DNA from 3 places in the Modestobacter italicus genome. Region 3 is predicted to be linked to each of the others. Evidence: riboswitches for the same ligand, from Rfam matches in the RefSeq annotation. Region 3 holds a riboswitch; each other region holds the start of a gene.
What was found. Region 3 has a riboswitch for cyclic di-AMP ahead of MODMU_RS26880 (aggregation-promoting factor C-terminal-like domain-containing protein). Riboswitches for the same ligand answer to the same signal wherever they lie in the genome.
Positions count from the first base shown of each region.

Region 1: it holds a riboswitch for cyclic di-AMP, as region 3 does, so the genes downstream of both, MODMU_RS29160 (LysM peptidoglycan-binding domain-containing protein) here and MODMU_RS26880 (aggregation-promoting factor C-terminal-like domain-containing protein) in region 3, are expected to answer to the same signal.
Region 2: it holds a riboswitch for cyclic di-AMP, as region 3 does, so the genes downstream of both, MODMU_RS07645 (M23 family metallopeptidase) here and MODMU_RS26880 (aggregation-promoting factor C-terminal-like domain-containing protein) in region 3, are expected to answer to the same signal.

Region 1 is NC_017955.1:3,852,563-3,862,651, forward strand. Features, by position in the region: gene MODMU_RS28925 (hypothetical protein) at 631-1,050, opposite strand; gene MODMU_RS18340 (hypothetical protein) at 1,052-1,300, opposite strand; gene MODMU_RS18345 (hypothetical protein) at 1,568-1,792, shown strand; gene MODMU_RS18350 (zinc-dependent alcohol dehydrogenase) at 2,603-3,646, shown strand; gene MODMU_RS28665 (hypothetical protein) at 4,022-4,195, shown strand; gene MODMU_RS27870 (VOC family protein) at 4,339-5,184, shown strand; gene MODMU_RS18370 (aspartate racemase/maleate isomerase family protein) at 5,334-5,945, shown strand; gene MODMU_RS18375 (hypothetical protein) at 6,013-6,228, opposite strand; gene MODMU_RS29160 (LysM peptidoglycan-binding domain-containing protein) at 6,502-7,548, opposite strand; cyclic di-AMP (ydaO/yuaA leader) riboswitch at 7,558-7,706, opposite strand; gene MODMU_RS18385 (TetR/AcrR family transcriptional regulator) at 7,907-8,479, opposite strand; gene MODMU_RS18390 (alpha/beta hydrolase) at 8,555-9,253, shown strand; gene MODMU_RS18395 (universal stress protein) at 9,260-9,841, opposite strand; gene MODMU_RS18400 (dienelactone hydrolase family protein) at 9,918-10,089, opposite strand, start outside.
Region 2 is NC_017955.1:1,566,233-1,576,321, forward strand. Features, by position in the region: gene MODMU_RS07635 (C40 family peptidase) at 784-1,803, shown strand; cyclic di-AMP (ydaO/yuaA leader) riboswitch at 2,586-2,745, shown strand; gene MODMU_RS07645 (M23 family metallopeptidase) at 2,856-3,989, shown strand; gene MODMU_RS07650 (class I SAM-dependent methyltransferase) at 4,075-4,710, shown strand; gene MODMU_RS26820 (TVP38/TMEM64 family protein) at 4,955-5,713, opposite strand; gene lnt (apolipoprotein N-acyltransferase) at 5,795-7,360, opposite strand; gene MODMU_RS07665 (TlpA family protein disulfide reductase) at 7,357-7,920, opposite strand; gene MODMU_RS29360 (prolipoprotein diacylglyceryl transferase) at 8,979-9,728, shown strand; gene MODMU_RS07675 (rhodanese-like domain-containing protein) at 9,742-10,089, opposite strand, start outside.
Region 3 is NC_017955.1:1,821,026-1,831,114, reverse strand. Features, by position in the region: gene MODMU_RS08940 (ABC transporter ATP-binding protein) at 1-2,053, opposite strand, end outside; gene MODMU_RS08935 (FUSC family protein) at 2,158-4,116, shown strand; gene MODMU_RS08930 (SPFH domain-containing protein) at 4,424-5,101, shown strand; gene MODMU_RS08925 (rhodanese-like domain-containing protein) at 5,148-5,543, opposite strand; gene MODMU_RS26880 (aggregation-promoting factor C-terminal-like domain-containing protein) at 5,602-6,051, opposite strand; cyclic di-AMP (ydaO/yuaA leader) riboswitch at 6,370-6,515, opposite strand; gene MODMU_RS08915 (hypothetical protein) at 6,849-7,238, shown strand; gene MODMU_RS08910 (NAD-dependent epimerase/dehydratase family protein) at 7,350-8,429, shown strand; gene MODMU_RS28425 (hypothetical protein) at 8,547-8,705, shown strand; gene MODMU_RS08905 (DUF1579 family protein) at 8,915-9,379, shown strand; tRNA gene MODMU_RS08900 (tRNA-Val) at 9,398-9,469, opposite strand; gene MODMU_RS08895 (peroxiredoxin) at 9,505-9,969, opposite strand; gene MODMU_RS08890 (DUF3052 domain-containing protein) at 10,028-10,089, opposite strand, start outside.

The DNA of each region.
Region 1 (10,089 bases), 2.0 Mb from region 3:
GGCGGTTCAAAGCGAGACCCGTTTCCAGTCCTGAATTTCGTCACACCCGGCGGACCCTGCAGGGCTCGGTCGCGTTCGCCGGATAACTCCCCCGGTTTCGCTCCGGAGTGACCTGCGCGTTCGCGGCCATGCACATCGTTCAGCGGGTCTGCTCCCCGAAGATGCCGGGAGAACCGATGCGGGTCCAGCCGAGCCGCGCCAAGCGTCCTACCAGCGAAGATTCCTGATCGCTTGCTTGTCGGCGGCACCCGCGAGCGCCGAAGGCGGGTGCACACCGCTCATTCACCGGACATCACCGGCCCGGCCGAGCAGCCGGAGGCGGCCGATCACCGCATTTCGTCACTCATCGGCGGTTGCCGGGGCGTAAGGCGCCATCCACGCTGAGAGCTGCGCCGGGGCGCTGGCGGCAGATCGGTGACCTTTCGCTGGTACGCCAACGGGCCATGGACGCCCAGCTCGACCCCTGGCCGACGGCGCCGTCAATCACCGGGCGGACTCAGGTGGTTGACGGCGCCGTGGTCCTTTGACAGAGGCCGAGACCAACGCCGCAGCTTCGCCGGCGAGGAGTCAACCGGGCGATGGGCAGTCCCTCGCGGGCCAACGGTGAGCCGGTTCCGCTGAACACGGCCTTCAGCGGGGCCCCTTCACCTTGCCGACAACCTTCTTCGCCGCGGCGCTCGCCACGAAGCGGCCAGTCAAGGCAGAACGGCCACCGGTCTTGATCACCGACTTGCCACCCCCTTTGTGAGTTTTCACCTCAGCGGACTTCTTTCGACCGGATGCCACCGGCTCCCCGGTCAGCTTGCCGTAACGCTGGCGCGCCGCCTCGCCACTGGTGCCGACCGCCGAGCCCACAGCGGCCCAGGACATGCCGGCCGCGCGGGCTGCGACGACCGACTGGCCGACTTCGCTCTCAGCGATAGAGCGGCGTAGGGCAGCGGCGCGCAAGGCGCTCTCCTCGGCAGAGATGGCCGGTTCGGTGGTGTCGTTCTCGAGTTGGTCGGCCATCGCCTCGGACAGTCGAACGATCTGGTCGTAGCTGCGTGGCATCTCAGATCACCCCTCCTCGGAGGTACTTGCGTCGGGCGTTCATGGCGTGGACGACGATTTGGCGACCGGTCTCGTCGAGGTCGAACCCGATCTCCAGCATCGTGACGCCGTTGCGGGCGGGGCCGACGGCGACGGTCAAATTCCAGTCGCCCTGGTTGGGGAAGCTGTCCATGGTGTTGCGCAGCGCGTGCAACATGTCCTCGTCGGCGACCCCGTGCCTGCGGGCGCTGCCGAGGATCGCCGGCTCCATGCGGTACAAGTTACCTTGCACGACGAGCACGTCAAGTTACCTTGCGGGCCTACCGCAGAGGGAACCGCGATGGCGGCTGATCGGCGCGTCGCCGGCTGACAGATCGGTGAGCTCGCCGCGCGGTGTCCCTGATGCCGCCCTGTGGGACGCCGCGGCGGGTCGCCCTGAGCGGCCCACCTAGGGACACCCACGCAAGACTCGGGCGAGCAACTCCCCGCCATCACATCTAGGTTCTGCGACATGCCAAGGCGGGGCTTGATCAACGACGTGACCACCAACGTGGGCTACCAACTGCTTCTAGCCGTGCTCGTCGTCCTCACCGCCGGGCTGCTAGTTCGTGAACTCCTCGCCAACGACCGATCCGCCCTCGACATCGTGCTGAGGGCTGCCGCCCTCGCCTGCTGGCTCACGCTCCTTGCAGCCGGGGTGATCGGCCGTCGTCGCCAGCGTCGAGGGCGCGATCAGGTCAGCCGAGGGGCGGTGGGCCAGTAGCCGAACCGGACGCTCCGCCGTCTCTGAAGCCGCCCTCAGGGACAGCCTCAACGGCGTCCAACGTGGTGCGCATCCGAGCCTCACTCGGACGAGTGTCGGCGTCGCGTCGTGCTCCCACCCTTCTTGCGGCGAAGATCTTGGGTGGGCCGATCAGCCATCGACGGTTGAGCCGCCACCCGGTCGCGGCGACGAACGTCGCCCTGCCGCGTGGGTCTGTCCACTTCTGTTCGCCGGCGAGGGCGAGGCTGAGTTCCTTGCCCTCGACCCCGGTGCAGGCGCCTTGATTTCGTCACGGCAAGGAGGACCAACCGGCCGCGGTCGTGCTCGCCGGATAACTCCCCCGGTTCCGCTCCGGCATGACCTGCACGTTCACCGCTGTGCACACCGTTCAGCGGGTCTGCTCCCCGAAGATGCCCGGCGAGCCGATGCGGGTGCAGCCCAGCCGCGCCAAGAAGCCGGCCGGCGAGGACGCCTGATCGCCGTGACATCGGTGGTTGCCTGCCCGGCCACGACTGCGTCGTGTGCTCACCGGGACGGGGCGACCGGTGAGCGGCCGCGTGCGGCAACCCACCTCAGGCCCGGAGTGCGCGGCCTCAGGCGCCCCGAGACGAGCCCGGATCCGGTGGTCCATGTCGGATGCGCAGCCCACGGAAGCCCCCGCGCGCCCGGACCGTTCGGGCCGGACGGCTGCCGAAAGGATCGTTGACACCCTGCAGCAGGCGTGGCTAGCTTCGAGCCCGTGTCCGGCGGTGCGGCCAGCCACTGAGGGCGGAGCTGATCCATGCGGGACCGAAGCCTCGCGAGCCGTCGATGAAGGCGGTCGTCTGCGCCCCGGATGCCCCCGAGGGCACCGCGGTCACCGACGTCCCCGACCCCGCGCCGGAGCCCGGCGAGGTGGTGGTCGAGGTCAACGCCTGCGGCCTGTGCGGCAGCGACGTGCACGCGATCGAACACGGCCGGACGGTCGAGGGTCAGATCCTGGGTCACGAGTTCGGTGGCCACGTGGTCGAGGTGGGTCCGGAAGCGCGCGGATGGCGAGTGGGGCAAGCCGTGGCCGTCAACCCCCTGGGAGCGTGCGGCCGGTGCCGCGCGTGCCGCAAGGAGTTGCCCTTCCGCTGCACCGCCGCACCCAACCTCGGCATCACCGCGCCCGGCGGATACGCCGAGTACGTGGCCGTGCCCGCCGACCAACTCGTCGCCATGCCCGACGGAGCCCCCGTGGAGTGGGGCGCCCACGCCGAGCCGCTCGCCGTGGCGTTGCGCGCCGTCGCGCTGGCCGCTGTGGGCCCTGCCGACAGCGTGCTGGTGTACGGGGTGGGCGCAATCGGCCTGAACGCGATCTTCGCCTTGCGGGCGGCGGGGGTCGAGTCCGTGGTCGGTGCGGGACGCTCCCCCGGACGTCGCCACGCCGCTGCGGCAGCCGGTGCCGACATCGTCCTGGACACCCGCGCGGTCAGTGTCCGCGAGCACGTCGCCCGCACCGGCCGGCGGTTCGACGCAGTCTTGGAGTGCTCGGCGGCCGAGGGCGCGGTCGAGGAGTCGATGGACGTGCTGGCGCCCGGCGGCACGTGCGTGGTCGTGGCGCTGACCAGCGCGGCCGCGAAGGTCCCGCTGGGCCCACTCGTCGGCGAGGGCCTGGGCCTCGTCGGCAGCTGCGCGTTCCGCCCGATCGACTTCACTGCGGCGGTCGCCCACGTGACCAGCGGGCGCCTACCGGTTGCGGATCTGATCAGCGAGCGCGTCGGACTGCAGGAGACGCCTGATGCGCTGGTCCGGCTCCGGCGACCCGGCGACCTCGTGCGGGTGCTGACCGTCCCCGGCGCCGACTCCCGGGGGCCTGACCCGGCCGGCTGACCGCCGGAGGTCGGGCGTCCAGCGCCGACCGGAGTTCGGCACGGGGGCGGACACGACCCGGCCGTCCGCCCGCATCACCAGCAGTGAGGAGTCCGAGAACATGGACCACTCCACCGGACGGGGGGCCTTCGTCACCGGCGCGGATCCTTCCACGGAGTCCATGGCGGTCCGTCGTGAGAGCGTGCAGTCACCCGCGCCAGGGCACCGTGCTGGACATCTGGTTTCGTCACACCGGACCGCCGCGCCAAGAAGCCGGCCTGGAGTGCGGCTCCGCCGCGGCGATGACTTCCACCAGGGTGGCGCGTCCTCACCTACCTCGGCCGCGCCCGGGGCGGGTGTCTCTGCCGACCTGAGGCCGACACGGAAGAGGTGGTCATGCGGAACGTCGTCCTGCACCTGTCGATGTCCTTGGACGGTCTCGTCGGCAGCGACCGTGAGCGCGGGGTCGCGATCCCCGTGGGCGATGAGTTGGAGCTGGAGCTGGAGCGGGTCGGCTCAGCCGGTGCGCACCCCATGGGTCGCGTCAGCTACCAGGCGATGTCGTCGTAGTGGCCGCAGTCGCAGGATCAGCACGCCGCGCCGATGAACGACGTCCCCGACGTGGTGTCCTCGAGGACGCTGAGCGACGCCGAGGTCACCTGGCCGGTGACCCGGGCCGCGTTCGTCGAGGTGCTCCAGCCAGGGGACCCGTCATGAGGACCCTGCACGTGGGCCTGCGGGTCGCCGACCTGGACAGCTCGATCGCGTTCTACACCTCCCTCGGCTACGAGGTGCTCGGCCAGGTCCCTGCCACCGAGCTCGGCACCTTGGCGATGCTGAAGCTCCCCGGCGACGAGTTCGTGTCCCTCGAACTCGTCCACGACCCGGACAACGGGCGGGTCGGGCCCGGGGGCCTCAGCCATCTGGTGATCCACGTCGAGGACGTGCACGCGACGGTCGCGCGTGTGGCTGCACGGGGGATCCCGACGGAGGAGCCCGCATCACCCGACGGTTCCGCGGACTCCTGGACGGCATGGGTCACCGACCCGGACGGTCACCGCATCGAGTTCGTCCAGTGGCCCCGACGGGCACCCCGACGGCATGACCATCTCCGACCTGGCGGATCCCGGGCAGGACCGATGACCACGTCCCAGCCGCGCAGCGCCAAGGACGTGGTCGCGGAGTTGTTCCGACGGCAGAAGGCAGGCGACGACACGGTCCTCGACGACCTCGTGGCTCCCGACATGATCAACCACGCCGCTGGCCCCCAGGGCCGCGAGGGTCTGCGGACGATCCTGCGCACCATCGAGGTGGACCTCGGGCCGACCGGACTCGAGCAGCACCACCTCATCGGCGAGGGTGACCTCGTCGTCCAGCACGTGACGCTGCACGGCACCCACCGGGCGTCCACCATGCCGCTGCTCGCCGACGTGCCGGTCTCCGGTCGACCGGCTGTGTGGACGTTCATCCACATCTGGCGGGTCGTCGACGGGATGCTCGTCGAGCACTGGGCCTGTCGCGACGACATGGGTCTGGTCGAGCAACTCCGGCCGTCGTGATCGCGGACCGGCTCACCGTTGGTGTCGTGACGCCGCACGCGGCAGCGGGACCCGAGATCGAGCTGCCCGCCATGACAGCCGGTCGTGTCGTCGCGGTGGTGTCCCGGACGAACCCGCCACCGGCGGCGTCGCCGGCGCCGTCGAGGGACGTGCCAGCCGCTCACGCCGAGTTGCGCGCCTCGACCGAGGTCGCCGCGATCGACCGCGCCGCTGCCACCCTGAGGGGCAGGACGCTCGACGCGGTCGTCCACGCGTCGACGACCTCCGGCTACGTCCTCGGTCACCGGGACGAGGCCGCCGCTGTCGCACGCCTCTCGCGACGCTTCGGGGTCCCCGCCGTTGCCAGCTGCGCGGCAGCCGTGGCGGCGCTGCGGACGCACGGGATCGGGCGGGTGCAGCTGGTGCACCCGCCCTGGTTCGACGACGAGTTCGACGCGCTCGGCGACGCGTACTTCCGCAGCCAGGGCTTCGACGCCGTGGTGACCAGAGCGGTGGGTCTTCCCGATGACCCGGCCCGCGTGAGACCTCAGCACGTCATCGACTGGGTCGAGCACCACGTCGAGATCCAGGGCGAGGCCATCTACCTCGCTGGCAACGGGTTCCGCGCCGCGGGAGCGGTGGGAGAACTGGAGCTGCGCACGGGTCGGCTCGTCATCGAGGCCAACCAGGCGCTGCTGTGGGCAGTCCTGACGGCGACGAGCGCGGGGTGGGACGTCACCGGCTACGGCCGGCTGCTCCGGACGAGCACCTCGACGACGTAGGACGGTGACCTGGGCCGCCACACGATCCGGCGGCCACCTCCCTGAGCGGCCCGCTCCGGGCAGGGCGTCAGACGCCGGGCGGGCCGCCGAAGGTGACGTCCACCGCCCTGGCCATGGCGTTGACCAGGAGCTCCTGGTACTTCGCGACCATCGCCACGGTGCTCACGGTGGCCAGGCCGCCGAGCGCAGCCCAGCCCGAGACGTCGCCGCGCTCGAGGTCGTCGGCCCGCGCCCGGGCGGCGGCGCTGAGTCGGGCGCTCGTACGGCGGATCGATGCGCGCAACGCTTCTCCTTCGTCCTGGCCGCTCGCCCACGTCGGCGACGGTCGCGGGACGGACGGTAGGCAGCTCGACGCCCCCCGATCAGGTGTTCCACCCGCTCGTGTGGCCGCTTTCCCACCACGGAGCGTCACGTCGCGCCGATCGGGTGACAGACCCCCGCATCGCCCCGCGCACCGGCGGTTACGCACGGTCACGGGCGGCGACCGGGCTCCGACCGACAGCGACCCCCACCCGCGGACGGGTGGGGGTCGCTGTCGGTGCCGGAGCTGAGAGGCTCAGCCCTGGTAGTTCACGTGCACGTTGTCCATGTGGTTCGCCGTCTTACCGCCCCGGTCCTCCATCTGCTTCCAGGAGCCGGTCGGCGAGGTGAGGATCTTCTGCTCCCAGATGATGTACTCCAGACCCAGCTCGTCCCAGTTGGCGAGGTTGTAGGCGACGATCGCATCGCCGAGGGCGGCGTCGCTGGCCACGATGTAGTCCACCGCCAGCCCCGACGGGTGGCCAGCCGGGTCCACCGCGCTGGCACGGGTGCCGCCGAGGGTGATGCCATCGGCGCCGGGCACGTTGCTGACGACCGCATCGGCGCCGGCCTGCGCCTGCGGCTTGACAGGGCCGGCACTGTTGGTGATCTTCGCCTGCGTGGTGCTGGACGCGATCGTGTACGTCGTCACGGCAGCCGGCGCCGCGGTAGCCGGCGCGGCGGCGGCCGGCGCGGATCCGGAGGTCGCCAGCACCTGACCCGGGACGAGCACGTTCGGGTTGCCGCCGATGACGCCGACGTTGCGCTCGTACAGCGCCCGCCACGGCTCACCGTGGGCGGCGGCGATCTTCGCCAGGGTGTCGCCACGGACGACGGTGTAGCTGCCCGCCGCGGCCGGTGCCGCGACCGGCGCAGCCGCCTGGACGGGCGCGGCAGCGGGAGCCGGCGCCGCGGTGGCGGCCGCGGCCGTCGTGCCGTCGGTCAGCCGCTTGCCGCAGGTCGGCCAGGCGCCGATGCCCTGGCCGGCGAGGACCTTCTCGGCGATCTGGACCTGCTCGGCCGGGGTGGCCAGGTCGGCGCGGGGCGCGAGGCTGGTGCCCCCGTACCCGGCCCACGTCGACTGGCTGAACTGCAGGCCGCCGTAGTAGCCGTTGCCGGTGTTGATGTCCCAGTCGCCGCCGGACTCGCACTGGGCGACGCCGGTCCAGTCGTGGGTGGTGGCGGCCGAGGCCGCCGGGGTGCTCAGGACGCTGAGTCCGACGACGGTCGCCCCTGCGGCGACGGGAACGCCGGCGAGCGCGTGCTTGGTGCGGACATAGCGGGGTGCGCGGTGCTTGGCCATGGTGATCTGATCTCCGATCACCGCCTGCGGGGTCAGCTGTCGGGTTCGGGCGATCGGTGCCCGGCCGCGGTCCGCGGCTTCACCCCGAGGCGCACTGCCGGAGGCATGTGCGCCGAGTTCGTGGGTCCCCCACCCCTGCCCTGGGTTCTGATGAGGCAGCCGGTGGGCAGAGCTCGGCGGTCCGGCGCCACGCTCACGTGTTGGGTGAGCGCGACAAGAAGTTATGAGTCGACTTGTCGATTGTCGTCGTGATGCGCGTCACATTTGAACTTTCAACGGCGTTTCCGCTGGTCCGCCCGCAGACCCGGGAACCTGTGAGCCGAGCCTCCTCGGCGCGTCCGGACGGCGTGTCGGGTGATCATGCAACGCCTCCGGGCACCGCCGCCGACCCGCGCAGGGACGCCAGCAGGTGGGCGAACGCCCGGTCGACGCGGTCGGTGTCACCGGTGGCGTCGAGGTCCATGATCAGCCCGCGGACGACGGCGAGGACGAGCGTCGCGAGCTCCGGACGCCCGAGCGTGCGGAGCCCGTCCTCGAGCGGCGCGAGCCAGTCCGTCGTCGCCTCCCGCCGGAACCCGGGCCACAGCCGCTCCTCCGCGTCCTCGCGCAACCGCCCGAACAGGTCGAGGTACCCCCGCCCCTGCGGCCCGGTCATGCCGGCCCAGGCGCGGCCCAGCGTCGCCAGGTAGTCCTCGCCCTGCCGCACCCGGAGCAGCTCCTCGAAGTACTCGCGCTGACGGGCCCGCGCCCGCCGCAGCACCTCGCGGAGCAGCGCCTCCTTGGTGCCGAAGTGGTACAGCAGCATCCGGGTCGAGGTGCCGGAGGCGACGGCGAACGACTCGAGCCGGTCGGGCAGGCCGCTGGCCAGCGCGTGGTCGGTGCACGCGTCCAGCAGACGCTCGGCGATCTCCGGCTGGCGGTTGCGTCCCACTACGGGATCTTTTCGCGTAACGCGCGGTACGTCTAGCGTTCGGGAGGACCGGTCGCCCGTCCCGAGGAGGTCCCGATGCGAGTGGTGTTCGTGCACGGAGCGTGTGTCCGCGACGGCGCGTGGTGGTGGCACCGCACCGCCGAGCTCCTGGCGCAGCGCGGGGTCGCCAGCGTGGCGCCCGGCCTGCCCAGCTGCGGGGAGACCGGCTCGACCCCGGGTCACGACGGCCCAGGGCTCGGCGAGGACGTCGACTCCGTCGCTGCCGTCCTGCGCGGCAGCGACGAGCCGACCGTCGTCGTGGCGCACAGCTACGGCGGGATCGTGACCGCGGAGGCCGCGGCCGGGGTCGACGCGGTGCGGCACCTGCTGCTGGTCTCCAGCTACCTGCCCGAGGTCGGCGAGAGCCTGTCCTCCTTCGGGCCCGCGGAGCCGGCGCCCTTCCTCGACGTCGACCTGCCGGCCGGGACGTTCGGCGTCCGTCCGGAGCTCCTCGCCGACACCTTCCTGCAGGACTGCCCCGACGTGGCCGGCGACGCCGGCAGCCGGCTGGCCCGGCAGAGCCTGTCGGTCCTCGGCCAGCCGGTGGCGACCGCGGCGTGGCGGCACGTGCCCTCGACCTACCTGGTCTGCGCGCAGGACAGGGGGACGCCGGCGGCGGCGCAGCGCGGCTTCGCCCGGCGCGCGGGCGCGGTCGTCGAGCTCGACGCGGGGCACCACCCGTTCCTCTCCCAGCCGCAGGCCGTCGCCGACCTGCTGCTGGGCCTGCCGACCTGACCGACGTCAGCGGCTCGCTGCGGCCACCTGGGTGGCCTCCTGGCGCTGCCGGTGCAGCCGCAGCCGGTGGCGGCGGGCCTCCGGCGAGTGGACGACGGTGACCGGGCAGGTGGCGTGCGTCGCGCACTGGATGCTCGTCGAGCCGAGCAGCATGGTGTGGAAGCCGCCGTGCCCGCGGCTGCCCACGACCAGCAGGTCCGCGCCGTGCGACTCGCGGACCAGCACGTCCGCCGGCGCGCCGACCTCCGCGCGGACCTGCACGTCGGGCAGCGCGCCGGCCTGCTCGCGCACGACCTCGTCGACCACCGCCTGGGCCTTGTCCCGGTACTGCTTGCCCAGGCTCTCCTGGAACCGCCTGCCCTCGACCGGGCCGAGCCCGACGTACTCCCCCTGCCAGTCCGGCAGCCGGTAGGCGATCACCGCCACCACCGGCACCCCGCGCCGGGCGGCGTCCTCGAGCCCGAACCGCAGCGCGGCCTTCGAGCCGGCCGAGCCGTCGACCGCCACCACCACCCGGGGCCCGCGCGAGGCCTCGGGTCCGGCCGCGGGCACGTCCACGTACAGCGACTCCTCCTCGTCGTGCACCACGCCACCTCCTGGGTTCCCGGCTACCGGGGATGGTCCTCCGGCCGGACGGGCCCCACCAGGGCCCGCTGCGCGGCGCTCACGTGCCCGGCGCGGTCTCCTCGGGACGCCGGGTCGCGTCGCCGCTGAGGTGCTCGGCGAAGAACGCCTCGATCCGCGCCCAGGCGTCGGCCGCGGCCACCGGGTCGGGCTGGAACTTGAGCACCCGGCGCAGCAGCGGGCGCAGCACCCGGGGCCCGGGGTCGGCGTCG
Region 2 (10,089 bases), 250 kb from region 3:
GGCCACCCGTGCCAGCGCCCCCGGCCGGGTGGCCGGATCACGCCGGGCCTCCACCGCCATCCGGGTCCCCCGTTCACGCAGCTCGTCGGGGTACTTCGTCGGTGCCGCCACGACTCTCATGCTTCCCATAAATGAGGGCCTCCATCCGATGCGGCGCGGGACACACTCGCTTCTGGTGGAAACCGCTCCAGCTCCTTTCCCCGTCTTACAGCCCGTGAGACGCTCCTGGGTGGCTGAGACAAGCACCTTCCGTCCCGATGAAGACGCCCGGCGGGTGGTCATCTCATCGCTGTCGACCAGTCACGCGCTCGGGAACGGCCGCGGGCGCCATGGCGCGTCAGACCGAGCTCACGGGGATGACTTCATCGACCGTCAGCGCGCCGGCGATGAGATCAGTAGGGAGCAGTACGCGGGCGGCGCTGGCCACCCGGGATTGGTCGGGAATCGGGGCGCTCTCCCGACCTCTGGTTGGCAGAGCTACCGGCCACGCAGCGCCTATCTACAGGCAACGCAGTCAACGCCGAGATGGCGCACGAGGGTGCGCTCCCCGTGAAGGTGTACGCCAGTGCATGTGGCCACTGTCAGTCAACCGCTTCCTAGCTCGCGGTGGGACCCAACGGGCCAATGTGTATTCCTGCGGCGTGTGGGGAGCACGTGAGATGACGGTGCAGTCTGACGAGCGCGCCCTCCCTCGTTTGTCGACATCGGTTCCCTACCGTCCGGTTGCGACGCGCACGGAAATGGTCCCTTCCCCGGGCCCGGCGCAGCTCACGGAGGTCACCGGTGCAGGTATGGCGCACGATCACCCGCCGGCCCCGTGCGGTCCTCGCCGTCGGGGCGCTCCTCATTGCCGGGGGCATGCTGTCGCCGTCGGTCGCCTCCGCCGAGCCCGGGACCGCCGCAGAGGCCATGCAGCAGGTGCGGCAGGCCGCCCAGGAGCTCACTTTGGTCGACGCGCAGATCGACGAGGCAGAGGTCATCGTCGCGGGCCAGCAGGAGGCGGCGCGCGTTGCCGCCGCTGAGGCGGCCGACGCCCAGCGCATGCTCGACGCCTACGAGCCACAGTTGCGCGCCATTGCTCAGAGCGGCTACATCGCCGAAAACCGGTCGCGGGTGGCCGCCTTTCTCAGCAGCAACTCCGCGACCGAGCTCGTCCAGCAGATCGCAACGCTCGATGTGATCGCCGACCGCACGAACGCGATCATCGCCGAGGTCGCCCTCCTCCAGGATGCGGCCGCGGCGGCCGAGGCAGAGGCGGCCGCGGCGGCCGCGGCGGCCGAGGCCGCGCTCGCTGAGCTGCAGGCGCAGCAGGCTGAGGTGCAGGAGCGGATCGGGCAGTACGAATCCGACTTCGGCCGGCTCACCGCGGCGGAGCAGACCGCCGTCACGACGGAGATCGCCGGTCCAACGCTGGCCGCCCCGAAGGTCGCGGCGCTGCCCGTCGTGCCGGGTAGCGCGAGCGCCACCGCCATCGAGATGGCCCTCGCTCAGGTCGGCGACCCCTATGTCTGGGGAGCGTCCGGCCCGGACGGTTTCGACTGTTCCGGCCTGACGTCGTTTGCATATGCGGCTGCGGGAGTGTCACTGCCGCGCGCCAGCCGAACGCAGGCGACCGTGGGCCGGGAAGTCTCCCGCGGAGAACTGCAGCCGGGGGACCTGGTGTTCTTCTATGACCCGATCAGCCACGTCGGTCTCTACATCGGCAATGGCCAGATGGTGCACGCCCGGACGTTCGGGCAGCCTGTTGCAGTCACGACTGTTGATCAGGCCGGGTATCGGTTCGCGCGCCGCATCGTCGGCTGATGGTCGGAACGTAGGCGAGCGTCCAGCTGTCGTTCCCGGCCCCACGGTTGACTGGCGTCGAATTCCCAAACGGAATCCCTCCGTTCCGTCCGCTGCGGGATCACGGGCGATCACCAGCGGTGGCGGTCTGCCCCGAGAAGCTGTGCCTGCAGTCACCAGTTGCGGCCAGCGCAGTGAGATCGGGACGGTGCGGTCCTGAGGACAACGGCCAGCCGAGGGTGCCTCGGCGACCCGGTGGCGCCGCTGCAGCGGGGGAAGTGAGTCGCGGCCGATGCGGCGATGTGAGCGATGATCCGCAGTCTCGGTCGGTGCGAGGGACATCGAAGCCTGCGAGGCCGACCTCGACGCCCTCGCGGCGATCCCGAGATGCGGCCGCGCAGCGCCAGGTCGACCAGCAGCGTGTCGCGCACGGCGACCCCCGCGATCCGGTCGTCGTGAGCCGTGGTGTCCCAGGTGACGGAGGCTCATCGGAGCGACCTTGACTGGCGCCAGTCGTCCCCTGGAGGACCGCTTCTCGGTCACAGTCTCCAGCTCCGCCGGCACGGCCGTCAGATCCATCCATGTGCACTTCAGGTGATGCCGACGGTCGCCTGGGAGGGACGTCGAAGCCGGTGTTCCGGGCTTCAGTGCCCTGCTGGCGGCCCGCCTATCGCCCGGGGTCGCTCAAGGAGCTCGGGCGCGCAGGTGTGGGACGAGTCGTTACCCGACCGTGACAACTAAGACGCTTCGTACTACCGTTCCGTCCGGCCCGGCCGAGCCGCGTTCCTCAGTCAGAGGACCTCGGACGGACCCCGCCGAACCATCCGTGCCACTGGCCGGGTGGACCGGGGACCCATCGATCCCCTGGGGTGAATCCTGGCGGCGCACCTGCGTGCGCTCCAGGTAGGGCGTCTTCCAGCCCGAACCCGTCAGCTAACTCGGTAGGCGGTCAGGAAGAACGGAGAGCCGCCGTCTTGGCGACCCTGCACAACCGCGCCTCCCGCACGCCTCTCGTCCGTCGCTCGGCACACGCCCGGCTCGACCGTGGCTGGGGCCGGCAATGGCGTCATCTCATGATCCCCACCGTGGCCATCGCGGGGCTCCTCGTCGGTGGCGGGGCACCGTCAGCGCTCGCGGCGCCGAACGTCGCCGGCCAGGACCAGCCCGGCCGTGACGCTCTCACTGCGGAGATCGAGCGGATCAACCAGCGCCTGGCGACGACCGAGGAGGAGTTGCAGCGAGCGACGGTCGAGGCCGAGGCCACCGCGGACGCGTCCCGAGCCGCGCAGGCCGAGCTCGCGGCGGCGGAGTCGGCCGCGGCGGCGGCCACCGCCGAGCTCGAGGCCGCGCAGGCCGCCGCCTCGCAGGCCCAGGACGACGTCGCCACTCTCGGACGGGAGGCGTTCATGGGATCCGCGCCCCTGGGAGAAACTGTCGTGCTGCTCGACGCTGCCGGTCCGGAGGAGGTGCTGCAGCGCGCCGCCACCATGGACCTGTTGGGCGAGGACCGTGCCGCGCGCCTGGAGGCATCCGAGGCCGTCCGGCAGCGGCAGGAGGACGCGGACCGGGCGGCACGGGACGCGGTCGCCGAGCGAGACGCGGCCGTACGGGCAGCGGCCGACGCCGACGCGGCCGCCCAGGCCCAGCTCGCGGCATCCCAGCAGGCCTACGACGCAGCCGCCGCGGAGAAGGCCGGTCTGGAGCAGCAGCTCAAGGACGCCGAGACCCGGCTGCTCGCCGCCCGAGGCGCTACCGATCCGAACGCCACCTGGGAACAGCAGCAGCGCACCCGGCTCGCCCAGGCCAGCGCCGGCGCGGGCGCGCTGGTGAACGGCCGGGTCACCTCCTGCTACGGCAGCCGCTGGGGTACCAACCACAACGGCATCGACATCGCCGCTCCCATCGGCACCCCCATCTTCGCCCCGGAGAGCGGGGTCGTCTTGCAGGCCGGCCCGGCCAACGGGTTCGGGCTGGCCGTCTATCTCCAGCACCCCGACGGCACCATCACCGTGTACGGCCACATCAACCAGTACTTCGTGACCGCCGGCCAGACGGTCACCGCCGGCCAGCAGATCGCCGAGGTGGGCAACAAGGGCCAAGTAACCGGCCCGCACCTGCACATCGAGACGCACACCGGCGGGCTGTACCAGAACCGGGTCGACCCCGCTCCCTGGCTCGCCGCGCGCGGCATCAGCCTCGGCTGCTGACCCGTGACTGGCGAGTGACCGTGTTCCGAAGTGCTCCACCCTGTACATGGCTATTGTCGCTCCGTCCCTCGCCGGGGGAGGTGTGATGGGAGTGGTCGGACGGCAATTCGGCTCGCCCTCCGGGCTGCTCGGACGCCTGGCCGGGCGCTTCATGGCACGCAACAACGCGGCCTTCAACCGGCGACTCGTCGACGAGGTGGCGTCCTTGGTGCCGCCGGCCCGTGTTGTCGCCGAGCTCGGCTTCGGCCCCGGAGTGGGCCTGGCCGCGCTCCTGTCTGCGTTCCCCGACGCACTCGTCCTCGGTGCGGACCCGTCGCCGGCTCTGGCCGGTCAGGCAGCCGGCCGAAACCGCGCGGCGATCGAGGCCGGGCGGCTTCGCCTCGTACAGGGCGACGCGGTGGCGCTGAACGCGTACCGCCCGATCGACCTCGTCGTCGCCGTCCACGTCCTCTACTTCTGGTCAGACCCGGTCAAGGCACTCGAGGCAATCAGGCATCTCCTGCGGCCCGGCGGTCACGTCGCGCTCGGGTACCACCTCGAGCGACACATGCCTGCAGTCGCCCGACGCGACTTCGTCGCGGAGGGGCACCGGCTGTACGAGGAGGATGAGGACGTCGCCGCGCTGCTGCCGCCGGCCGGGCTCAAGGCCGAGCATCACCGGGTGTTCGGTCCGGTCGACGGTCCGCTGGGGAGGCTTCTCATCGCCTCATCGGTGTCATGACGAGCAACGGTGACGTGGTGGCGGCGCTGCGGGCGGGACCACGCAGCCGGTCACCGTGGGCCCATCAGGCGCCGCCGGCAGGCTCAGTCTGGCTGTTGAGAGCGGCCGCGCCTGGGGTTGAACTGCCTCCTGGCTGGGTGTCGGCGTACCGCCCGGTGGCCACCAGTGGCCGCTCCGTCCCTCACTCGCGGCCCCCGCTGGTAGCGACCGCCTGATTCCGCGGAGGGCTGCGGGTTTGCTTCGATCAGTTGTCGGGTCGCTCCGGCGGGAGAGTGGACAGGTCATCACCGAGACCGGCCCGCCTCGTCGCGGTGGATCTCCAGCCCATGTGCGGCGTGGCATGCGGCCAGTGCCGCCGCCACCAGAGCCAGGCCGCCAGCAGCGCGCAGGACGCCAGGACGGCGAGTGGCGCGACGCCGGCCAGTGACGTCCAGAAGCCGGTGCTCGTCACGGAGGTGCCGATGCCGACGTACAGGACCGACCACGGCACCAGCCCCAGCGCGGTTCCGAGCAGGTAGGGCAGCAGCCGGACGCTGCTGAGGCCGGCCGCGTAGCTGACGACCATGAACGGCGCCACGGGCGCCATGCGCGCGGCAAGGACGGAGGCGAACCCCCGTGCGCCCACCCGGCGGTCGAGCGCGGCCAGCCGAGCACCGGCCAGGCGGGCCACGGCTTCCCGGCCGAGCCAGCGGCTCAGGGCGAAGCCGGCCAGTCCACCGAGCAGCCCGCCGCTCAGGGCCACCGCCAACCCTGCGGGGAAACCGACGACGGCACCCAGCAGCACGGAGATCGCCGATCGCGAGACGGGCGTCTGCAAGGCGAGGGAGACGCCCACGACAGCCACCAGCCAGCGCGCAGCACCTCCCTCGTCCAGCCAGGAACGCACCTCTGCGACGGTCGGCAGGTCGACCGACAGGGTCACTGCTGCGCCGGCGAGAAGGGCGAGGACGAAGGCACCGAGGCGCAGCCGCAGCCGCCGGGACAAACGGGGTTCTTGCGTCATCGCGAACCTGCGGGCGGTGACCCGACGGCCCAACCGTTGCGCCGCGCTGCCCGTCCACCGAGGCGTCGGAGCATCTGCGGATCACGTCCCCACCGTGACACGCCGCAGCCGACGGCAACGCAGAGCAGTGGCGACCCGCGCCAACGGGGAGGCGAGGAGGGACAGCGCCGCGACCGCCAGCACGGGCCCGTCGCCGGTGCGGGAGTACACGGTCATGCCGGTGCGCAGCGGCACGGTCGCGGTGAGCACCTCCGCAGTGCTGAGCCCGGTCTGCTCGACGACGAGTCCGTCGGGCCGCACGATCGCCGTGTACCCGGTCGGCGCGGCCTGCAGGACGGCACGGTCGAACTCGAGGGCGCGCATCCGTGCGGCGGCGACCTCGGTCGCAGGAACCTCCTCGGTCGTGTACGAGGCGGCGTTCGTCGGCACGAGCAAGATCTGACCGCCGGCCTCGACGGCGGCACGGATGCGGTCGGAGAAGAAGACCTCGTAGGAGATGACCACGCCCAGTGGACCGGCGGCGGTGCGCAGCAACCCCGGGCCGCGGCCCGGGGTCGCGTCCCGCGGCACCAGCGCCGTCATGTCCGACAGACTCTCGAGCAGCGCCCGGGCCGGGATGTACTCCCCGAAGGGCACGCGGTGGACCTTCTCGTAGCGGTCGACGATGCGCCCGGCCGGATCCCAGGCCACCGCCGCGTTGCGGAAGCGCTCGTCAAAGGACTCGCTCAGGCCGGCGACGACCGTGGCTCCGGTGCTCCGTGCCAGCTGAGCAACGCGCGCGGCCTCCGGCGTGTCGGCCACCGGGCCGGTGACACCGAGGCTGCTCTCGGGCCACAGCACCAGGTCGAGCCCAGGTGGCAGGTCCTCGCTGAGCAGGAACTGCCGCTCCGTGACGGCGTTGGCGTCACTGACCACGGCGGGGATGCCGCGCGGGCCACCGCCCTGGACCAGGGCCGCCCGTAGCGAGCCCGCCGAGGCGCCGTCCGGACCGGCCAAGAGGACCCCCACCGCGCTCGCCGCGACGAAGGCGGCGACGGTGAGGAGAGTGCGAACCCGCCGGCCGGCGGCGAGCACGGCGGTCGCCGCCGCTCCTGCACCGGTGGCCAGGCCGACGACGAGCAGCGAGCCGCCCAGAGGGGCGGCGACGACGAACGGCCCGTCGAGCTGCCCCAGCGCGATCCCGGGGATGGGGAAGCCGCCGAACGGGAACCGGGCGCGCACCGCCTCCAGGGCCACGAGCGCGGCCGGGACTGTCCACCACCGCGCGGGACGGGCGTCCACCAGCAGCATCGCCACGGCGAACAGCACCACCTCCAGCACGAGCAGGGCGGCAAACCCCGCCGGGTGGAAACCGGTCAGCCAGCTCAGCGTCGGCAGGAAGAAGGCCAGCCCGGTCATGGCCCCCAGGACCAGCCGCTGCCGCCAGGCCAGACCCAGCAGCGACCAGGTGAGGACGGCAGCGCCGAGAGGCGCGAGGTACCAGGCCGTCCGGGGCGGCATGCTGCCGGCCAGGAGGACACCGGCCGCGATGCCCGCGAGCAGCCGCGTCCAGCTCGGCAGCCACCCTGCCTTCGCACGGCGCCGGTTCTCCGGGACAGAGACACTCGGCTCCACGACGGGCGCCGACGGACCGCCGGCGGCGGTCACGGCGGAGTCGAGGCGGAGTCGGCCACGAGCAGGGAGACCATCTCGTCGAAGCGCTCGGCCGAAGCCTGACCGATCTGCCGGTCGAGAATCCTCCCGTCGGCCGCGACGGCCAGGGTCACCGGCAGGCCTGGAGCGGCCAGATCGGTCAGGAGCTCCTTGTCCCGGTCGACGACATGCGCGTAGGTCACGTCCAGATCGGCGAGGACCGCGGCCGCGGCCGAGGGCGTGTCCTCCGTGTTGACACCGAGAAGACCGATGCGATCGCCGTCGCGTTCGTACGCCTTCTGCAACAGGGGCATCTCCTCCCGGCAGGGCGCGCACCAGCTGGCCCACAGGTTGACCAGGACCGGCCGGTCGCCGAGGTCGTCGAGTGCGACGTCCTCACCGGGCACCAGGCACGGCAACGTCAGGACGGGCAGCGTGTCGCCAGTACGGACCCTCTGACCGTCGGCGGCGAAGGGCTCGCAGGTCGCCACATCGCCAGGAACGGCGGCCGCGGTCGGCTCGGCGTCGTCCGCCGAGGGCGCGGCGCCGCAGCCGCTCAGCGCCAGCACGGTCACCAGCGCGGCGGCCGTGCCCCTGGACGATGTCATCCGGCCTCCCAGAACTGATGTCGTCGCCTACCGGTCGATCTCGTGACCCTGGCCAGCCTACGGAGGCGGTCGGGTGCTCCCCGGTAGGTGCGCCGTCGGGCGCTGGCCATGCGGGCGCGTTGCACGAGAACAACTATGGCGTCTCGTACTATGTCCCATAGTAAGAAGGGATCCCGGCTGCGGGAACGGTCCCTTCAGCCGTTCCTGCCGATCACGAGGTGACACCGGATGTCGGGGAAGTCGTCGCGCAACAAGAAGGGCACCCCACCCCGGAGGGGGGTGCCGTCGGGGAAGGGTGCCGCGGCGGCCGGGGCCGGACGGCCGGCACCCGGGAGGCAGGCCGCACCCGGGCCGGTGACGGGCGGAGATGCCGGAACTCGGGCGGCCGCAGACGTTGCGTCTCCGCTGAAGGCGTTCCGGCCGCCGACACTGGAGCCGCCGTCCCGGGTCTTCTCTCCGCCTCGGACGGCGACGGCGTCCCCCGGGTGCAGCCGGGCACCGGGCGGCCGGTCGCCCCCCGGTCCGCTGCCGCACCGGTCGCCAAGGCGCCCGCTGCGCCGGCCCCAGACGTGCCGCCGGTCATCGCTCCCGCCGGAGAGCCGGCATCGGGCGGTGGGACGGCCGTCGCGACGGCGCCGTCCCTCGCTCCGGCGCGTGCGCCGTTCCTGGCCGGGGACATGCCCGACCGTCCCACGCAGGTGATGTCCTGGAACTGCTCCCAGCTCGAGGGCATGGAGCCCCAGGGGCTGGGGCTGACGTACTGGTTCGACGCCGCACCCACCGGGGACCCGTATCCGGTCAGCATCCGGTTCACGGGCCGCCGCGTCACGGGGGACGAGCCGGCGGGTCCGCGCGACACGTTCGAGACCGTTCGCACCCTCGAACGGGTCCTACCCAGGAGCGGCCGGATCGCGCTCACCACCCGGGTTCGCGGTGTTCCGCCGGGGACGTGGGAGGTCACGGCCACCCCCGTCCTACCCATGGCCCCTGACGGCTCACCGAGGCAGCAGCGGCCCCCGATCCCGATGCCGCGCGGGTCGGCGACCGGGACGAGCGCATTCCTGCCGGTGGTGAACGTCCGCGCTCCCGGTGTCCGGATCGGAGCCTGGCCCGCTCTCGTGGGCCTCGGCTTCCTGGCCGCCTTGTTCCTGCAGTGGGTCCTGGGCGTGCAGCGGGACCTCCCCGTCGGCCGGATCCTGCTCGTGTCCCTGCTGGCGGGTCTCGTCGGGCTGGTGGGGGCGAAGGTGTACTACCTGCTGACCCACCGTGGCGAGAAGACCAGCGCCTTGACCGCCGGGATGTCGGTGCAGGGATTCGTCATCGCCGCCATCTCCGTCCTCGTGCTGGCCGGATGGGTGGCGGGCATCCCGGTGCGTGCCATGCTCGACGTCGCCGCACCGGGTCTCCTGCTCGGGATGACCATCGGCCGGCTGGGCTGCTTCTTCGGCGGCTGCTGCGTCGGACTGCCGACCGTGTCGCGGTGGGGAATCTGGTCCTCCGACCGGGGGGTCGGCGTACGCCGGATCCCGGTGCAGCTGTTCGAGTCGGCCATGGCGGGCACCGTCGCCACCCTGACCCTGCTCGCCGTGCTCCTGCTGACCCCGGCCGTCGACGGCCTGCTCTTCCTCGCCGGGCTCTCGGCCTACACACTCGGCCGCCAGGTGCTGTTCCCGCTCCGCGGTATCCCGCGGAAGACGGCGAACGGCCGGGTCATCACCATGGTGGTCAGCGGGCTGGTGCTGGTGGCGTCGGTCGTCGCCCCGCTGATCGGTTGACGCGAGCATGGGCTCAGCCGGCGGCCAGGAGCAGCTCCCGGCCGTCGGCCGCCCGGGCGTCCATCCCACCGCGCAGCTCGACGACGTCGGTGTAGCCGAGGTCCCGCAGGGCGTCGACCGCCTGCGCGCTCATGCGACCGCTCTTGCAGTACACCGCCACGGGGGTGCCCAGGTCCTGCGGCAGATCCGTGGATCGGCCACGGACCTCGTCGAAGGGGATGGCGGCGTCCGTGCCCGGGATCGAGCCCTCGTCCGGCACGTGCACGTTGATGACCAGCACGTCGTCATCGGCGAGAATGGTGGCGAACGCCGCCGGCGGCAGAGATGTGACCGTCGCGGCGTCCGCCGCTGCAGCAGTGTC
Region 3 (10,089 bases):
GCCGGATCAGCCGCCACAGCGTGAAGGCCCGGTCGGCGGCGCGGGCCCGCTCGGCGGGCACGTCGGGCTCCTCGTCCGCCGGGGGCAGCCGGTCGACCAGCGCCCGCAGCGCCGCCGTCGGCGCCGCCGCCGCCATCACCGCACCCCGCCCGCAGATGGAGGCGGCAGCGGCCCGGGAGGGGCCGGCGTCCTCCGCCTCGTCGGGCTCGGCCTCCGGCCAGGCCGCCGGCGTGGTGCCGCTGGCCGGCGGCTCCTCCTCCACCGGCGGCAGCTCGGCGTCGGCACCGGACAGCAGCAGCCGGTACAGCGGCGAGCGCGCCTCCAGCTCCGCCGCGGTGCCGACGTCGACCACCTGGCCGGCGTCCAGGACGGCGACCCGGTCGGCCAGCGCCAGCGTCGACCGGCGGTGCGCCACCAGCAGCGTCGTCCGGCCGACCACCTCCGAGCGCAGGGCCTCGTGGATCCGCGCCTCCACGGCCGCGTCGACGGCGGATGTGGCGTCGTCGAGGACCAGGACCCGCGGGTCGACCAGCAGCGCGCGGGCCAGCGCCACCCGCTGCCGCTGCCCGCCGGACAGGGTCAGCCCCTGCTCGCCGACCACGGTGTCGTACCCGTCGGGCAGCTCGCTGATGAAGCCGTCGGCCTGGGCGGCCCGGGCCGCGGCGCGCACCTCGTCGTCCGAGGCGTCGGGACGGCCGAAGGCGATGTTGGACCGGACGGTGTCGGAGAACAGGAAGCTGTCCTCGAAGACGACGCCCAGCGCCGCGCGCAGCTGGTGGGTGTCCAGGTCGCGGACGTCGCTGCCGCCGATCCGCACCGCCCCGGCGGAGACGTCGTAGAAGCGGGGCAGCAGGTTGACCACGCTGGACTTGCCGGACCCCGCGGTGCCGATCAGCGCCAGGGTCTCCCCCGGCTCGACCCGCAGCGAGACCCCGCTGAGCACCGGCCGGTCGACGTCGTGGGCGAAGGTGACGTCGTCCAGCTCGACGGTCAGCGGTCCCTCGGGGAGCGCCCCGGTGCCCGACACCAGCGCCGGGCGCGCGTCGATGACCTCGAGCACCCGCTCGACGCCGGCCCGGGCCTGCTGCCCGATGGTGAGCACGGCGGCCAGCTGGCGCACCGGCGACACCAGCACGGCCAGGTAGGTCGCGAAGGCCAGGAACGTGCCGAGGGTGATCGACCCGCGCAGCGCGAGCCAGCCGCCGAGCGCGAGCACCCCGACCTGGCCCAGGGCCGGGATCGCCTGCAGCAGCGGGTTGTACCGGGAGGTGTATCGGACCACCCGCATCCGGGCGCCGAACAGCCGCCGGGCGCCCTCGTCGACCCGGTCCAGCTCGCGGTCCTCCTGGCCGAAGCCCTTGACCACGCGGACACCGGTGACCGCCGCCTCGACGTCGCCGGCGACCGCCCCCGCCTGCTGCTGCGCCGCCCAGTTGGCCGGGAACAGGTCCCGCCGGGACCGCAGGCCCAGCCACCACAGCGCCGGGCCGACCGCCAGCGCGACCACGGTGAGCAGCGGCGACAGCCAGGCCATCACCCCGAGCGAGACGACGAACAGCAGCGCGTTGCCGGTCAGGTTGGGCAGGAACGCCAGCAGCCCCTGCACCAGGGTCACGTCGCTGATCGCCCGGCTGACCGTCTGCCCGGTCTGCAGCCTGTCCTGCCCCGGCCCGTCGAGCCGGGAGAGCGCGGCGGCCAGGTCGTTGCGCAGGTCGAACTGGACGTCGAGGGACAGCCGGCCGGCCAGGTACCGACGGACGAACCCGGCGGCGAAGCGCAGCGCGCCGGCCAGCACGAGCGCGACGACGAACGGCGTGACGTCGGCCGCCCGGCCCGCCCCCGAGGCGTCGACCACCCGGTCGACGACCGCCCGGGTCAGCAGCGGCGCGACCGCGGCGATCACCGAGCCGGCGAGCGCGGCGGCGAACGCGCCGAACAGGTCCCCGCGGTGGCGCAGGCAGTAGCCGACCAGCCGCTTGAACCACCCGCCCTCCGGAGGCGGGGCCGCGGGGCGACCGCGGGTGCCGACAGGCTGCTGCTGGGTGGCCGTCACGAGGTGCCCGCCGTCCCGCGGGGGACGACGGGGAGGCGCGGCACGCCGTCCAGTGTGCGACGCCCGGCCCGGCCGTGCCGCCGACGGGGTGGAAAGCTCCGGCCGTGGCGGATCGGGGGTTGCGGGCACCGGCCTGGCTGGAGGAGCTGGTCCGCACCAGCCGTCCCGAGGTGCCCTGGCGGGACGTCGTCCGGTTCGCGGTCGTCATCCCGGCCCCGCTCGCCGCCGCGCTGGCCGTCGGCGGCCTCGGCGGCTCCGCCCTGGGCGCGGGCGTCTTCGCCACGATGGGGTCGCTGGCCGCGACGCTGGCGCCGCAGTCCGGCCCGCTGCGCGCCCGGATGCGCCGGGTGGCCGCGGCGTCGCTGCTCGGCGGGCTCGGCCTCGTCGTCGGCCACGGGCTGACCGGCGGCGGGTGGCTGCCGGTCGTGCTGATCGCGGTCGTGTCCGCGGTGTCGGCGCTGATGAGCTCGATCAGCGCGGCGTACTCGCTGGGGGCGCTGCAGCTGCTGGTCTACACCGCGATCTCCTCCGGGCTGACCACCCCGCTGCCGGCCAGCGCCGAGGTCGGCGCCTTCCTCGCCGGCGCGGCCTGGGGTGCCCTCGCCGTCCTCGTCCAGTCCCGCGCCGAACCGCTGGACCCCGACCGGGCCTCGGTCGCCGCCGTGTTCACGAAGGTGGCCGACCTGCTGGAGGCCATCGGGACCGACCGCACCGAGGACGCCCGCCGGGCGCTCGCCACCGCGCTCAACGAGGGCTACGACCGGGTGATCCACACCCGCAGCCGCTCGGCCGGGCGCAGCCGGGAGCTGGCCGAGCTGGCCGGGGTGCTCAACTCCGCGGCGCCGCTGGTGGAGGCCGCCGTGGCCAGCGCCCGCGGCGGGGTGGCGGCCGACTCGCGGGACGTCGGCGCGGCCCGAGCGCTGGCGACCGCGGTCACCCAGCGCAGCCCGGTGCTCGGCGAGCGGCCGGCCCGGGTGGAGGAGGGGCCCGCGCCGCGGCGGGCGGTGCGGCACGGGATCCGGCTGGTCTGGAACGTCGTCGGCGACCCGGAGGAGCGGGCGCAGGCGGCGGTCGAGCGGACCGAGCTGGACTGGCGGCTGCGGCTGCACGACCTGCAGGACAGGACCGTGGGCAACGCCGACTCCCGCGCGTTCGTCGTCCGGCTGACGCTGTGCATGACCGTCGCCGAGGTGGCCCGCCAGCTGCTGCCCATCGAGCGGCCCTACTGGGTGCTGCTGACCGTGGCGATCGTGCTCAAGCCCGACTACGGGTCGGTGTTCACCCGGGCGGTGCAGCGGGGCGCGGGCACGCTGCTCGGCGTCCTGATCGGCTCGCTGCTGCTCACCTTCCTGTCCCGGGACGCCTGGGTGCTGCTCCCCCTGGCCGTCGCCGCCGGCGCGCTGCCGTGGGCGCGCAACGGCAACTTCGGGTTGTTCTCGGTCTTCCAGACCCCGCTGATCATCCTGCTGCTCGACCTGGCCACCCCCAGCGGTGCGCAGCTGGTCGGCGCCCGGCTGGTGGACACGCTGATCGGCTGCGGGATCGTGCTCGTGTTCGGCTACCTGCTCTGGCCGCAGACCTGGCGCGCACCGCTGGACGACGCCCTGCGCGGGGCGGCGCTGGCGCTGGACCGGTTCATCGAGGCGGCGTTCACCGAGGGCCCGGTGGAGACCCGCCGCGCCCGGCGGGCCAGCTACCGGGCGCTGACCGAGCTGCAGACGCAGCTGCAGCGGCGGCTGGCCGAGCCGCCGCCGATCAGCACCCGGGCGGCGGCGTGGTGGCCGGTGATCGTGCAGCTGGAGCGGACGTCGGACGCCGTCACCGAGGCGGTCATCGCGATGCGCTCGGGCGAGCCGGTGCCCGAGCCGGGGCAGGTCGCCGTCCTCCGCAAGGCCGTCCGGCAGCTGGAGGAGGACCTGCGCGAGCACCGGGTGCCCGACGACGCCGAGATCGACGCCGAGGGGGTGCTGGCGCCGGTCGCCCGGGAGGTCGACGCCGCCCGCCGGCTGGTGCGGGAGACCACCCCCGGACGCCGGGTCGGCGTCCGCGGCGCCGACGACTGAGCCGGGAAAACCGCTGGCCAGGCCGGCGGTCGGACGCCTACCGTTCCTCCTCGCCCGGGGTCAGCAGCCGGACGGCATCGCCGTCGCAGGTCCTGCGTCTCGGCTCCGGGCGTGCCGTTGGTGGCAGGCGTCTCAGGAACGCTCCGGGTTCGAGTCCCGAAGCCGTCCGGCGCACGGTCGTCGCGGCGTCGGTGACCTGTGGCTCGGAGCGCGCACCGCGCACCGTGCCCCTCACCGCCGCCTGACCCTGCGCCGGCCGGTCCCGCCTGGGCGGCAGCCGGTCGAGGAGGACGAGAGGAGGTGGGGCGTGCGCATCGTCGCCACGGAGTGGGAGCGGGTCCTGGTCTACCGGGACGGCCGCTTCGTCGAGGTGCTCGAGCCGGGCCGGCACCGGCGGGCCCGGCGGCGGCAGCGGTTCGTCCGCGTCGCCGTCCGCCCGCGGCTGCTCGTCGTCCCGGGCCAGGAGGTGCTCACCGCCGACGGGCTGACCGTGCGGGTGAGCCTGCTCGCGACCTGCCGGACGGTCGACCCGCGGCGCTGGCACGAGGCGGTCGAGGACGCGGACGGCTTCGTCTACGCAGCGTTGCAGGTGGCGCTGCGCGAGGCGGTCGCCGGGCGCACGCTCGACGAGCTGCTCACCGACCGGCAGTCGCTCCCGGCCGCGTTGCGCGAGCCGGTGGCGGTGCGGGCGGCGGGCGTCGGGGTCGCCGTCGAGGACGTCGCCGTACGGGACGTGATGGTGCCGGCGGAGCTGCGGCGGGCCGCTGCCGCGGTGGCCTCGGCGCGGGCGCAGGGCCAGGCGGCCCTGGAACGGGCGCGGTCAGAGGTGGCGGCCACCCGGGCGCTGGCGAACGCGGCGCGGATGGTCGTCGAGCAGCCGGGGCTGCTGCAGCTGCGGACGCTGCAGGCGGTCGAGGCCGGCGGCGCGACGGTCGTGCTGACCACCGGTCCGACCGCCGACCTCGGCATCCGCCCGGCCGGCTGAGCGCCGACGGGTCGCCTTCCACGGAGGGCGGCCCGCCGGTGCGCGGTCACTCGCGGACGTCCGCGGGTCCGCCGGACATCGGCAGGCCCGCGGCGAGCCAGGCCTCGACGCCGCCGGCCAGGTCCGTCGCGCGGTGCAGCCCGACCGCCCGCAGGGACGCGGCCGCCAGGCTGGAGCTGTAGCCGTGCCGGCACACCACGACCACCTCGAGGTCGGGACCGGTCGCCTCCGGGATGCGCCACGGCGAGGTGGGGTCCAGCCGCCACTCGAGCACGGTCCGGTCGATGACCAGCGCGCCCGGGAACTCCCCCTGGGCGCGCCGGTGCAACTCGGTGCGGGTGTCCACCACGAGCGCGCCGCGGGCCACCGCGGCCCGGAGCCCGGCGGGATCTAGCCGGGTCACGCCGGTCCTGCTGGCGGCCAGCACGTCGTCGATGCCCACCGCCGCAGCGTGCCCGACGGGGGGTGCGGAGGTCGCCGCACCCCCCGTCGTCAGTCGCTCAGTACCACTTGCGCGACTGCCAGAAGGACCAGGCCTTGCACGGGGTGCCGTAGCGCTTCTGGATGTAGATCAGACCCGCGTCGATCTGCCGGTACGGGTCCGAGGTCTTGGCGATCCCGGTCCCGGCCCAGGTGGAGTTGAGGAACTGCGCGATGCCGTAGGCGGTGCTCGAGGGGTTCTGCGCCTTGGGGTTCCAGCCGCTCTCGCGCTGCCAGAGCTGGTTCAGGCAGGCGGACTGGGTGGTGTTCCCGCCGAGCTTGCCCAGCGCGTACGCCTGGTAGGCCTGCACGCCGGGCGCCGCCTGCGCCGCCGACTGACCGGCGAAGGCGAGGCCGACGCAGAGCGCCAGGACGACGGCGACCCGGTGCAGCGCGTGCCGGCCGGGGCCCCGGGACGGCGACGTCGCGTCGGCTGCCGGGCGGTCGAGCTGGGATGGGGCGTGGGACATGGTGGTGCTCCTCGTCGGTGAGGTGCGGCGCCGTCCTCGGGACGGCAGCCGGCATCGACCTGCGCGGTCGACTGGGACACGGGCGCCGGGGCCAGGCCGGGGCTGGACCTGGTGCAGCCACCCGTGGTGGGGGTACGGCCGACCCGGGCGTGCGGCACCGGCGGGCGGCAGGTCCCTGCCGTCCGGTGCGGTGACGCCCGGGAGCGGGCGACGTGCAGCGCCGTCCCGGCCAGCTGCGGGGACGGACGTGCGACGCCCGGCTGCGGAGTCGCCCGCCTACGCGGCGAGGACCCGCGGGGGCACGTCTGGAGTGGTTCTCCGTTCTCCCATGGCCGCCTACCAGGTCAGCTGACGGGTTCGGGCGGGGAGAGCCCTACCCACCCCCGAGCGGAGCTCGGCGGCGGGATTCACCCCACAGTGCGGTGGGTCCCCGGCTCGCAGGTGCGATTCGGCGGCATCCGGCGCGGGCTCCCCGGATGAGGAGAGAGGACCCGGCCGGACGCCGAAAAGTTAAGGAACTGGGCGGTTCCGCACAAATCGGGAGCACAGAATCGGAGAGAGTTGCTGGTCGCCACGCGGGTCGGCTGGTAACCCGGGCGTGTCGCCGGCGCGCCACCGGACCTGGTCGCCGGACGGGTCAGACGCGCCCGGGATCTGGGCCCCGTCTTGACGGCGTGTCGCGCGTCGGCCCACTCTGGACGAGACCCGCTCCGGTGGGTCCTCCGCGCCAGCCGTCACCGGCGACTGGCCACTCCTCGACCGCCCACCGAGCAGGAGCGGACCGCCGCGATGACCACGTGCGCCCTGAGGCCCTCCCCGCCCACGTCCCCGGACGGCAGGGCGGCGTCATGGCGGTGACCTCCCCCGCGCCACCTCGGCTGGACGAGGCCTGGGTGAGCCGCGAGGTGCACCGGGCCCGCGCCCTGCTCATCATGGCGGCGGTGCACGGACAGCTGGTCCGGTACGGCGAGCTGAGCCCGTTCGGCCACCTGCACTGGTACGACCGGCACGTCCTCGGCGGGGTCTTCGACCTCTGCCAGCTCAACGGCGAGCCCGACCTCACCGCGATCCTCGCGCCCGCCGGCCAGCCGTCGGAGGACGCGGTGGAGGCCGAGCGGGTCTTCGCCTACTGGCGCGAGGCCCGGCCGGTGCGACGGTCGCAGCGCCGGGGCGGTGCTCCGGTCTGACGCATCGGGCGGCGGCGCGGGTGACCCGGCGTCTCCCGGGTACCCGACGTCCATGAGCACCGGGATGCACGCCCGACGCAGGCACGAGCCCACCCTCCCGGCGGCACGGCGGTGAGCCCGGGCCGCGGCAAGCAGATGGCCGGCCCCCGCGGCCTGGCCGCCGAGGACGAGCAGGGAGCCGGCGACCACAGGCCGACCGAGCTGACCGTCGCCGTCACCGGTCCGACCGGCACGTTCGGGTCCGGGCTGGTGCCGCTGCTGCAGGCCGACGACCGGGTCACCCGGGTCGTCGGGATCGCGCGGCGCCCCTTCGACCCGGCCGAGCGGGGCTGGACGAAGATGGACTACCGGCGGGGCGACGTCCGCGACCCGGACTCGCTGCGGGAGGCCTTCGACGGCGTCGACGTCGTGGTCCACCTGGCGTTCCTGATCACCGGCACCGCCGGCCGTGAGGCCACCCGCGCGATCAACGTCGAGGGCACGCTCAACGTCTTCCGCGCGGCCGCTGCCGCGGGCGCCTCCCGCTTCGTGCACGCCTCGTCCGTCGCCGCCTACGGCTTCCACCGGGACAACCCGGTGGGCATGACCGAGGACTGGCCGGTGCGCCCGGCGGCGCGGCTGTTCTACGCGCAGGAGAAGGCCGAGCTCGAGCAGCGGCTCGCGGAGGAGGCGTCGGCCCACCCCGACCTGGCGCTGTTCCTGCTGCGGCCGTCGCTGGTGGTCGGGCCGCACTCGCTGGGCGGCAAGGACCTGCTGCCCGGCCGGCTCGCCCCGCTGGGCCGGTTGCTGGCGGACGCGGCCAACCGGCGGCTGCCGGTCCCGCTCCCGGTCGTGGTGGCCGACCTGCCGCTGCAGGCGGTACACGAGGACGACGTCGGCCAGGCCCTGATGCGCTGCGTGCTCGGCTCCGGGCCGCCGGGGGCCTACAACATCGCCGGTGACGGGGTGCTGAGCACGGCCGACGTGGCCCGGGAGTACGGCGCCATCCCGCTGCCGGTGCCGGGTGGACCGGCCCGGCTGACCGCACGGGCGGTCTCCCGGCTGCCGTTCCTGCCCGCCGCCGCCGAGTGGGTGGAGGCCGCGAGCCACCCGGCGATCATGGACACCACCAAGGCCAAGGAGCAGCTGGGGTGGCGCCCGCGCTACTCCGGGCGGGAGGCGCTGCGCTCGATGCTCGACCGCACCGGCTGAGCCTCGGCAGGTGCGACCGGCCGCATGGGTCGGTGAGGTGTTCCCGCTGCTCCGCCCGGGGTAGGGCCAGCGCCTTGCCGTCCGGACCGGGCGGCAGCCTGCGACGAGGAGGTCGGCATGGCCGGGAAGAGCAGCAAGGGCAGCGACACGGCGAAGAAGGCGAACGCAAAGGCGGAGAAGGAGGGGAAGAAGAACCCCCGGAAGAGCTCGGCCGCCCAGAGCGAGCTCGGCAAGAAGGGCGGGAAGAAGGGCGGCAAGAAGAAGAGCAAGTCCTGACCGGCGGCGGGCGGGTCGGCGCACGTCAGGCAACGGCCGGTCCGTTCCCGACCAGGCCTGCGGCTCGCCCGCCTCGTCCGGCTCGAGCAGGAGCTCGTCAGTGCCGTGGGCATGCGTGGGCCGCGCTTCGCCGCGCAGCGATGAGATCCGGTCATTCCACGCGTCCCAGCTGGCGACCACCCCACGCTCCGCCTGACGGGACCACCGCGATGACTGACACCGACGACGCCAGTGGGCCGCGCGCCCCGCAGCCCCACCCGATGCTCCGCGCGCTCGACGTGCTGGAGGGGACGTGGCGGCTCGAGGGCCACGACCTCGACGGCAGCTCGCCGTTCACCGGCACGGTGACCCGGCGCTGGCTCCCCGGCGGCCACTTCCTCGTGCAGACGATGCAGATGGACGGCGACGAGCAGGAGGGAGCCGAGTACATCGGCTACGACCACGCCCAGCAGACGCTGCGCTCGATGTTCTTCAGCAACGAGGGGCCGGGCCCCTTCTGCTCCTTCGCGCTGGAGTACGTCTGGCAGATCGAGGGCGACGAGCTCACCATCTGGCACGGCGAGAAGGGCTCCCCGGCACGGTTCACCGGCACCATCGACCGGGACGCCGGCACCATCGACGGGCAGTGGGAGTGGCCCGGCGGCGGCTACCGGGCCCTGTCGACACGCATCTGACGGGGCCTGCCGGGGTCGTGGGCGCGGAGGGTGTCGAACCCCCGACCACTCGCTTGTAAGGCGAGCGCTCTACCGCTGAGCTACGCGCCCGTGCGACCGGGGCGACGGGCCCCGGCCACCGGAGACTAGGCGGCCGCGAGCTGGCGGACCGCGTCCTTCCAGCCGGTCTGCTCCCGGGCGTCACCGGGCTGGTTGACCTCGGCGAAGGCGACCTTCCCCTCGGCGTCGACGAGGAAGGTCCCGCGCACGGCCATGCCGGCCTTGTCGTTGAACACGCCGTAGGCCTGGGCGGTGGCGCCGTGCGGCCAGAAGTCCGACAGCAGCGAGAACTCGAAGCCCTCCTGCGCCTTGAACGCCTTCAGGCTGAACACCGGGTCGGTGGAGATCGCGACCACCTGCACGCCGGCCTCGGTGTAGGTGGCCAGCTCGTCGCGCAGCTGGCACAGCTCACCGGTGCAGATGCCGGAGAAGGCGAACGGGTAGAAGACCACCAGGACCGGGGCCCCACGCAGCTCGGCGAGGGAGACGACCTGTCGGTCCTGGTCGGGGAGGCTGAACTCGGGCGCGGTGTCGCCGACGGAGATGCTCATGCGCCGATGGTGCCGCACCTGCCCGCAGCAGGTCCCGCCGCCCCCGCGGGGTCCCCGTTCAGCGGCGGGAGCGGGCGGCCTTCGGGGTGACGAGCCGGATGCCGGACCAGTCCTTGGCCG